Regions from separate parts of the Labrenzia sp. 5N genome, predicted to be linked through region 1. Evidence: riboswitches for the same ligand, from Rfam matches in the RefSeq annotation. Region 1 holds a riboswitch; the other holds the start of a gene.
The links. A riboswitch is a leader RNA that binds a small molecule or an ion and turns the genes downstream of it on or off. The one in region 1 is predicted to bind S-adenosylmethionine.
Positions count from the first base shown of each region.

Region 2: linked by a shared signal. The riboswitch ahead of HEP89_RS03270 (hypothetical protein) and the one ahead of HEP89_RS01855 (O-succinylhomoserine sulfhydrylase) in region 1 are both predicted to bind S-adenosylmethionine.

Region 1 is NZ_JAAZTM010000002.1:230,803-235,147, reverse strand. Features, by position in the region: gene HEP89_RS01870 (ion transporter) at 1-210, shown strand, start outside; gene HEP89_RS01865 (YigZ family protein) at 443-991, opposite strand; gene HEP89_RS01860 (2'-deoxycytidine 5'-triphosphate deaminase) at 998-2,134, opposite strand; SAM riboswitch at 2,273-2,352, shown strand; gene HEP89_RS01855 (O-succinylhomoserine sulfhydrylase) at 2,398-3,597, shown strand; gene HEP89_RS01850 (CDP-alcohol phosphatidyltransferase family protein) at 3,594-4,211, opposite strand.
Region 2 is NZ_JAAZTM010000004.1:40,596-44,940, reverse strand. Features, by position in the region: gene HEP89_RS03285 (group III truncated hemoglobin) at 1-57, shown strand, start outside; gene HEP89_RS03280 (hypothetical protein) at 48-269, shown strand; gene HEP89_RS03275 (acyl-CoA thioesterase) at 535-879, shown strand; gene HEP89_RS03270 (hypothetical protein) at 1,031-1,330, opposite strand; SAM-I-IV-variant riboswitch at 1,372-1,496, opposite strand; gene HEP89_RS03265 (YoaK family protein) at 1,594-2,283, shown strand; gene HEP89_RS03260 (ABC transporter ATP-binding protein) at 2,312-3,061, opposite strand; gene HEP89_RS03255 (ABC transporter permease) at 3,058-4,296, opposite strand; gene HEP89_RS03250 (efflux RND transporter periplasmic adaptor subunit) at 4,293-4,345, opposite strand, start outside.

The DNA of each region.
Region 1 (4,345 bases):
TTTGTCCCCTTCATCCTGTGCACGGCCTTCACGGTGCTGAACCTCTTTATCGGTATCATCGTCTCCGCCATGCAGGAGGAACACGAGGCTGAAGCCGACGCCAACCGCCAGGCCATTCATGACGACACAGGGCTGATCCTGGAAGAGGTCAGGGCGCTTCGAGCAGAACTGAAAGAGCTGAAGGCGGAAGCCGGCAAGACGCGGACGTAAGGCGGCGCGGTGGACTGAAGCAGAGGCATCAGCCGATGAACCGAGAGCTATCCACGATCCGAGGCGTCGTCCCTTGGCTGAACCGTGGGAACCAAGACACTCCGTCTCCTGAACCAATTGTCTCTTTGTGACCAAGATCCCCGTATGGATTGCCGGATCAAGTCCAGCAATGACGACCGGGGGAGGGGCTGGCCCTAGTGACTTGGAAGGAGTGACGGGACGTCGACGCTCTCTAAAGTTCAGCCAGAACCTCTTCCGGCCCTTCGACGGTCAGCGTCACTCCGTCTTCGGTGTAGTCGCGCGCCATGACGGTGAGGCCGAGGGTCTCGATCCGCCGTTCCAGTTCCGATCCGGACGCAAAGTCTGCGCGAACTGTTTTCGACAGTATCTTTTGAAACAGTACCAAGTCGGCGTTGTTGATCGCATCCTGCGCTGCGCCGGAATAGGCCCGGGCCAGGCCCCCACCGCCGAGTTTCGTACCGCCGAAATAACGCACGATCAGAACAGCGCAGTTGATCAGGTCTGCCCCTTGCAGCACGCGCAATGTCGGCATGCCGGAGGTGCCAGCCGGTTCACCGTCGTCCTTGCCGCTCTCCTCAATCCGGTCGTCTTCCAGAAGTCTCCGGTGCGCCGTGACGATGTGATTGGCCTTCTTGTGTTCCTTGCGCAGCTCTTCCATCCGCCGGTCGAACATGTCCACCGGCACCAGATGCGCCAGAAAGCGGGACTTCCGGTCTTCCAGAAATCCTTCAAACTCACGGGTGACGGTTTTCAAGGCCATCGGCGGTCAGGCGGGTGCCTTGAAGTGCTTGGACAGCTTGAGTGCCTGGCCCTGATAGTTGGAGCCGATGCCTTCACCGTAGAGTGTCGCCGGGCGCTCCGCCATGTGTTCATAGACCAGACGCCCGATGGTCTGGCCGTGTTCCACGATGAACGGGACATCATGTGAGCGGACTTCAAGAACCGCGCGCGAGCCGACACCACCGGCACTGGCGTGGCCAAAACCGGGATCGAAGAAGCCTGCATAATGGACGCGGAATTCGCCGACGAGTGGATCGAACGGCACCATTTCGGCCGCATAGTCCGGCGGTACATGCACAGCTTCCTGGCTGACCAGAATATAGAATGCATCCGGATCGAGGATAAGTTCCGCCCGTTGGCGGCGATAGATAGGTTCCCAGAAATCCAGGACGTCCTGCGCGCCGACGACATCGACATCGATCAGTCCGGAGTGTTGCTTGGCGCGATATCCGATCAGGCTGTTGGGTCCGGTCCCTTCCAGATCGATGGAGAGCTGCACACCGTTGCCGATGCGCTCGTTGCCGCCGCTCATCAATGTGTGGGCCTTGTGCACCTCTTCCAGTTCCGCATCGGGAATGAGCGATTGACCGCGCCTGAAACGGATCTGGCTGAGGCGGGACCCGGACCGCACGAGGATCGGAAAGGTCAGAGGCGAGATTTCGGCATAAAGCGGACCGGTGTAGCCGGCCGGAATGGTGTCGAAGGCAAGGCCGTTGTCTGTGATGACGCGGGTGAAGACATCCAGGCGGCCAGTCGAGCTTTTCGGGTTGGCAGTTGCCGAAATATCGGGAGCCAGGGCGAGGCTTTCCTGCAGCGGCACGATATAGACGCAGCCTGTTTCAAGGACGGCACCTTCGCTCAGGTCGACCGTGTGCAGTTTCATCTGCTCAAGCCGAGCCGCGACCTGGATGTCGGGGCCCGGCAGGAAGCTGGCACGCACCCGGTAGGCTTCCTTGCCCAGACGCAGGTCGAGGCTGGCAGGCTGTATCTGACCGGTGACAGGCGGCGCGTCCGCTGAAATCTCTCCGGCGGCGAACATGGCCTGGATTACCCGTTCCGGCAGAATGCCGTTTGCTGTGAGAAGTGCGCTTCCGTTCAAGACCTGACCCGCTGTGACGTTCATGAAGATGTTCCGCATTATGCTGGTCTATGGTCATTAAAGGATCGGGCCGCCCGCGCCAACAGGCATTCTGGCAGAACGGGGCTTTTGAGAGGATCGTGCGCAAGACAATTGACCTGTGCCTGCTTTTCCCGTAGGACAGGCTCACTTCGTGGTGATTTGGGCCGGCCGGCTTGCAGCCACGTTAAACAAGTTGCTAAAAAGGCCGGAGGTGAGAACCCCGGTCTTGAGGCTGGGGTTTTTTGCGTTTGGAGCGAATGAAAGACATGACTGAGACCACCAAGACCGGAAACAAGAACTGGCGCCCTGCAACCACTCTGGTTCATGGCGGCACCATGCGGTCACCGTTTGGTGAGACCTCGGAGACCATCTACCTGACCCAGGGCTTCACCTACAGCGGTGCCGAAGCTGCCGAGGCCAGGTTCAATGGCGAGGACCCGGGTTATGTCTATTCCCGCTATGCCAACCCGACCGTCACCATGTTCGAGGACCGTATCAAGGCGCTTGAAGGGGCCGAGGCCGCGCGGGCAACCGCCAGCGGCATGGCGGCCGTCAATCTGGCGCTGATGGCAGCGGTAAGGGCAGGCGATCACGTGATTGCCGCCAAGGCCCTGTTCGGCTCCTGCCGCTATATTTGCGAAACACTGCTGCCGCGCTTCGGCGTTGAAAGCACGCTGGTAGACGGAACGGACATCGAGCAGTGGAAGGCGGCTGTTCGGCCGAACACCAAGGCCCTGTTCCTGGAAAGCCCGACCAACCCGACGCTGGAAGTCATCGACATCGAGGCCGTGGCACAGATCGCCAAGGAAGCCGGTGCCCGTCTGATCGTCGACAACGTGTTTGCGACCCCGCTGTATCAGTCGCCGTTTCAGCTCGGTGCCGATGTGGTCGTCTATTCGGCCACCAAGCACATCGATGGCCAGGGCCGGTGCCTCGGCGGTGTGATCCTGTCGGACGAGGAATGGATCAACGACGAGGTCATGCCTTTCATCAAGCATACCGGTCCGCACATGAGCCCGTTCAGTGCCTGGGTCCTGTTGAAGGGCCTGGAAACGCTGCCGCTGCGCGTTGCGCGCCAGACGGAAACGGCGGGCAGGATTGCCGACTATCTGGCAAGCCAGTCCAGGGTCGCGCGGCTGATCTATCCGGGCCGGGACGACCACCCGCAGGCCGATGTTGCCAAACGCCAGATGAGCGGCGGATCCACTATGCTGGCGATGGAAATCGAGGGCGGCAAGGAAGCCGCGTTCCGTTTCACAAACGCGCTGGAAATCGTCAAGATCTCCAACAACCTGGGCGACGCCAAGAGCCTGATCACCCATCCGGCGACGACCACGCACCAGTCGATTGGCGAGGAAGCGCGCGCGGAACTCGGTATCACCGATGGTATCCTGCGGCTTTCAATCGGTCTGGAGGATCCGCAGGATCTGCTGGAAGATATCGAGAAGGCGCTCCAGGCGATCTAACGGCCTGTCTGCCGCAGCGCCTTCACGCCAATGAGCACCCGGGCGCCGGCGGACACGACGCATATCGCGGCAAAACCGTAGGCAAGCGCAGGAAACCAGGCGGGGACCAGGGCCATCAGCAGGAATAGCGCGATGGTCTCGGTGCCTTCGGCCAGCCCGCCTATGTAATAGAGCGATTTGGAGCCCTGAGCGTCGGTGGTCAGCTTGTTCTTCTCCGCCATGATGGCAAAGGCCAGAAAGGCCGAGCCGTTCGCGTAGAAGCTGGCAAGAAGTGCCACCGCCGGCAAAGCGTTGCGGGCCGGGTCCTGTATGGCAAAGGCCAGAGGGATTGCGCTGTAGAAGAAGAAATCCAGTGTGATGTCGAGGTAGCCGCCGAGATCCGTCTTGGCCGTTGCCCGGGCCAACGCGCCATCGAGACCGTCTGCAAATCGGTTGACCGCGATCAGGAACAAGCCGATCAGGGTATGACCCGTTGCGATAGCGATGGCTGCCCCCATACCGGCGGCAAAGCCCGCCAGCGTCACGCTGTTGGCGGTAAGCCCCGTGCCGGCAAGGATCAGGCCCAGCCGGTTCAGCGGCGGATCGATCAGCGGGCGCAGGTGGGCATCGAACATGAAGAGATCACTGCTTTGGGTCTGACAGATGGTGTTCTTGCAAAATCCGGCCTCAAATCTCAAGCAATTCCGGCCTCATATGTCACAACCCTCTTTCACGCTTGCGTCATTCGCCCTATAAGCCCCTCCTGAAC
Region 2 (4,345 bases), on a different contig from region 1:
AATCCGCCTGCCGAACTGACATCGCAACCCTCTGAATGGAGCGGATCATGCTGGTAACGATTGTCCTGATAGCGGAAGTGCTGGTGTTCGTCTGGTTCACCGTCTTTTCGCTGATGCTTCTGTCCATGTATCTGGATTCGCGCGGCATGCCGCTGCCGAAACTGGATGTCGCCGGCCGCACGCTCATTGGCAGTGCGAAACTGGCCTTCATCACCGGCATCGTCGCCCTTTCGGCGATGACAGTCCTTGAAATCCAGGCCTTCAGCTAGAAAGCAACCGAAATGAATACCTCCAACCTTCTGCATCGCGGCCTGCCGATCCTGCTGATCTGGGTCGCTGCCCCCATGCCGTTGTGGATCATGGCAATCCTGATGTTTGTCCTTTGACGGTGGACTGGATCAGCAGTTCCTTCTGAGGCCCTCCGATCAACCACTTCTATTCTTGCAGGTGATGACCTAGTCTTCTTGCGAGAATCAGCGGAGGGGCTCAGGCGTGTACGACGAAAAGCCGACAGGCGATCTGACATTGCGCACCATGGCAATGCCTGCCGATACCAATGCCTCGGGAGATATTTTCGGGGGCTGGGTGTTGTCGCAGATGGACCTGGCAGGCGGTATCGCAGCCGGTCAACGGGCCGAGGGACGTGTCGTGACCATCGCGGTCGACAAGATGAAATTCATCCGGCCTGTCCATGTGGGCGACGTGCTGTGCGTTTATGCCGAAGTCCTTCGTGTCGGCAATTCGTCGATGGAAATCAAGCTTGAATCCTGGGCCCTGCGCCATCGCTACGGCCACCGTGAAAAGGTGACCGAAGCGGTCTTCACCATGGTGGCCGTCGATGACGGCGGCAAGCCGCGCCCGGTCCCCAAGAGGGACTGAGCGCCGCGATCTCATCCGGCTTGGTTCCCCAAAAAACTCATTCTGAGACAGCGCTGACCCGCTTCCTCAGGAAGGGGCGAGTTGTTGCAGCACGCCTGTATCAAAGAAATTGGCAGAGTGCAGACGTTGTGCAGCACACGGGGCACTCCCGTCAGTGCCTGACGGGTCCGTGCCGGTTGAGAATATCGGCAAAGAGGTCTTCATCGACAGCACAGGTGCAGCCGTTTGCCCACAGTTGAAGCAGTGTTTTCAGACGCTCGGTGCGGGTGGTCTGGCTCAGCGGCGCCTTGTGCCGCGGCAAGCCGCCCAGAATGCGCAGGGATTTGATCCGCGCCAGCACGCAGTCTTCAGCGGCCTGGCACCAGATATCCGTTCCGGCAAGCTTGGAGCTCGCCGCCACATGGTTCTCGATCAGATCTGCCGCACGTCCGGCAAAAGGGTCCTGAGACAAAAAATCCTCCATCGGTTGCCCGAGGAGGACTGGCGCATGCAAAATAACCGCTTAGTTGCCGGAAAGCCTCGGTTGAGGGTCTGACCAGCCGCATCCCTGTTGCGGAAACCACCTTGCCCGGAACGGCAGGTTGGCGAGGGCGCCAGCCCTTCTCTTGATGATGGCGCGCTTATGCCATGTCCAATCCGGCTTGGCAAGTCCGCCAGTGCATGGCACATCTTCCTCAAAGGACTAGCTCGGGAGCTCCACAATTGGACCGATCCATGTTGCATCACAGTCGGCCGTTGGTGCCGATCCTGCTCGCCTTTTGTGCCTGCTTCATCGATGTGGTCTGCATTCTCGGCCTGTTTCACACCTTCACGGCATTCATTACCGGAACGCTTGTCGTCTTGTGCACGGAGGTGTTTCACCAGGGGCAAAACGCGGCCCTGAAGGTCTTCGTGCTCGCGGTATTCTTCGGTTCGACTCTCTTCTGGTTCGTTTCGGTCACTGCGCTGGTGCGCAAAAACAGGATTGCCGTCCGGCATCTGTTCGCGCTCGAAGCTTTGCTGGTGGCGGGCTTCATGTTCGTCGCCGGTCTTGGAGATCCGTCAGCCGGAGGACCGTTGTCTGCCGTCACTCTGACGGCTGTCGGCTTCTCCACCGTGGCCATGTCGTTGCAGAACGTCATCATGCTGACCCTGCTCAACAGGCATGTTCCCACGACCATCATGACCGGCAATACGCTGAAGCTTGTGCTCGGCATCGCCGACTATTTCACGCATCCCGAAACGCGGCCCGACAGCCGCTCCCGGATCCGTCACCAGGCCTTCGTCCTGATGGCCTTCGCGGCCGGAGGTCTCCTGGCGAGTTTCCTGATGACCGTCATGGGGTTCTGGGCGCTTGCGATACCTGTTGCGCTTTTGATGCTGCTGGCGATAGTCCAGCCGGTGCATGAGCCTCAAGTCGCCTGAAACCGGTGCCGGCTACTCAGGCCGCAAATTATGCGCCCAAGCCGGGTGCTTCTTCCCTTTGGTGGTGCCGGTCGTAATCGATGCGGCCGTCGACCAGATGGATACGCCGGTCCATCCTGTCGGCGAGATCGATATCATGGGTAACGGCGACGACGGTGGTCCTTTCGGTCTTCACAATGGCCTGAAGACTTTCGAAGACCTGTTCCGTCGATACACTGTCGAGACTGCCGGTCGGTTCATCAGCAAGGATCAGCTGCGGTGAATTGGCAAGTGCCCGGGCGACAGCGACGCGCTGTCGCTGCCCGCCGGACAATTGCTCCGGGCGGCGGTGAAGAAACTCTTCCAGACCCAGCGCCGCCAGAAGCTCCGTCGCATGGTCGAGTTGGGCCTTGGGGCTGCGTTTGCCGAGCCGCTGCATCGGTATCATCACGTTTTCCAGTGCGGTAAATTCCGGCAGCAGGAAGTGAAACTGAAAGACGAAGCCGAGTTTTTCCAGGCGAAGATGTGCCATTTCGGCAGATGTCAGCGCATGGGTGGGAAGGCCGTCTATCCGGACCTCGCCGGACGTCGGCCTGTCCAGAAGGCCAAGCAGATACAGAAGCGATGATTTCCCGGAACCGGACGGACCGGTAATGGCAACGAACTCCGCCTCGCCAACCTGAAAGCTGACATCCTGTACCAGTGTCACCGGCACGATGGCCGGCAGGATGCGGGTGAGGTTGCTCGCTTCCAGCAGAACGCCGCCGGGAGCCGTCTGTTTTTCCGGGGAAGGGGTCATGTCGCCCCTCGGATTATGTCGACAGGATTGAGCCGGGCGGCTTTCCTGGCGGGAATGTAGCCGGCGATCCCGGATGAAAACAGCGCCAACAGGCAGGCTATGATGTAGTGCAGGGCGGAAAAATAGATCGGCAGGTGGGTCATCTCCACGTCCTGGGTAAATTCGAATTTGACAGACGCGAGATAGCTCGACAGTCCGAAACCGAGCGCTGAACCTGCAAGAGCGCCCAGGATGCCGATTACCAGCCCTTCAAGCACGAAGATCTGCTGAATATCGACTTCCGGAAATCCGAGCGACTTCAGGATCGCGATATCACGCGCCTTTTCGTGCACGATCGTCGAGACGATGTTGAAGATGCCGAAGCCGGCTACCACCAGAATGGCCCCGACAACCGTGTACATGATCACGTTGCGCACGAAGAAGGCTTCCATCAGCCCCTCGTTGGCCTCTTCCCAGGAAACCGCCTTGTAGCCGAGCTGCCGCTCGGCCCGTGCGGCAACCGCGTTGGCTTCGGCGATGGAATTGAGGTGGATTGCGATCGAATTGATGACGTCAGGTTTTTCCAGGAGGATCTGCACGGCCTTCAGTGGCGCATAGGCAAGCCCTTCGTCGCTGGTGGTGATGCCGCTGTGGAACAGGCCGACGATCTTGAAGCGCTTGGCGACACCGTTTGCGGATGTCAGGGTCACGGTATCGCCCAGGTCCGCCCCCAGCCGTTCCGCGGCCTTGTCGCCGACAACGAGGCCATTTGACGTCGTGTCCAGGTCCTCGAAGGAGCCCTGGCGCATATCCTCGCCGATCTTGGAGACGGTCAGTTCGCGCTTGGGTTCCACACCAACCAGGGTCATGCCGATGTCCTGTCCGGCATAGCGCAGCACCGCCTGGCCGCTCAGACGCTGCGCCATCGATCCGTTCACCCAGTCGCGCAGCGAGGCAAGCGCTTCGGTCGGATTTCGGATGCCGCGAAGGTCTTCCTTCGGTCTGAGACCATGATAGGTGACAGCGTCATAGACTGCACTGGCCGGTTGTTCCGCCGGTGCGCGTTGCTCGTCCAGGATCTCCACATGGGGAATGGCGTCGATCAGTGTTGCGGTAAAATCCCGCTGAGACCCTTCCATGAGGCTCGCCATCGCCACCGAAAATCCGACACCAAGTGCAACGCCAAGCGTTGAGACAATGGTCTGGCGCAAGCGGTTGCGAATGTGGGTGGAGGCGATGCGCAGGAGAAGCATTATTTGCTGTCTCCGGGAACCGGCCTGACCTTCTGTCCTTCTGCCAGATCCG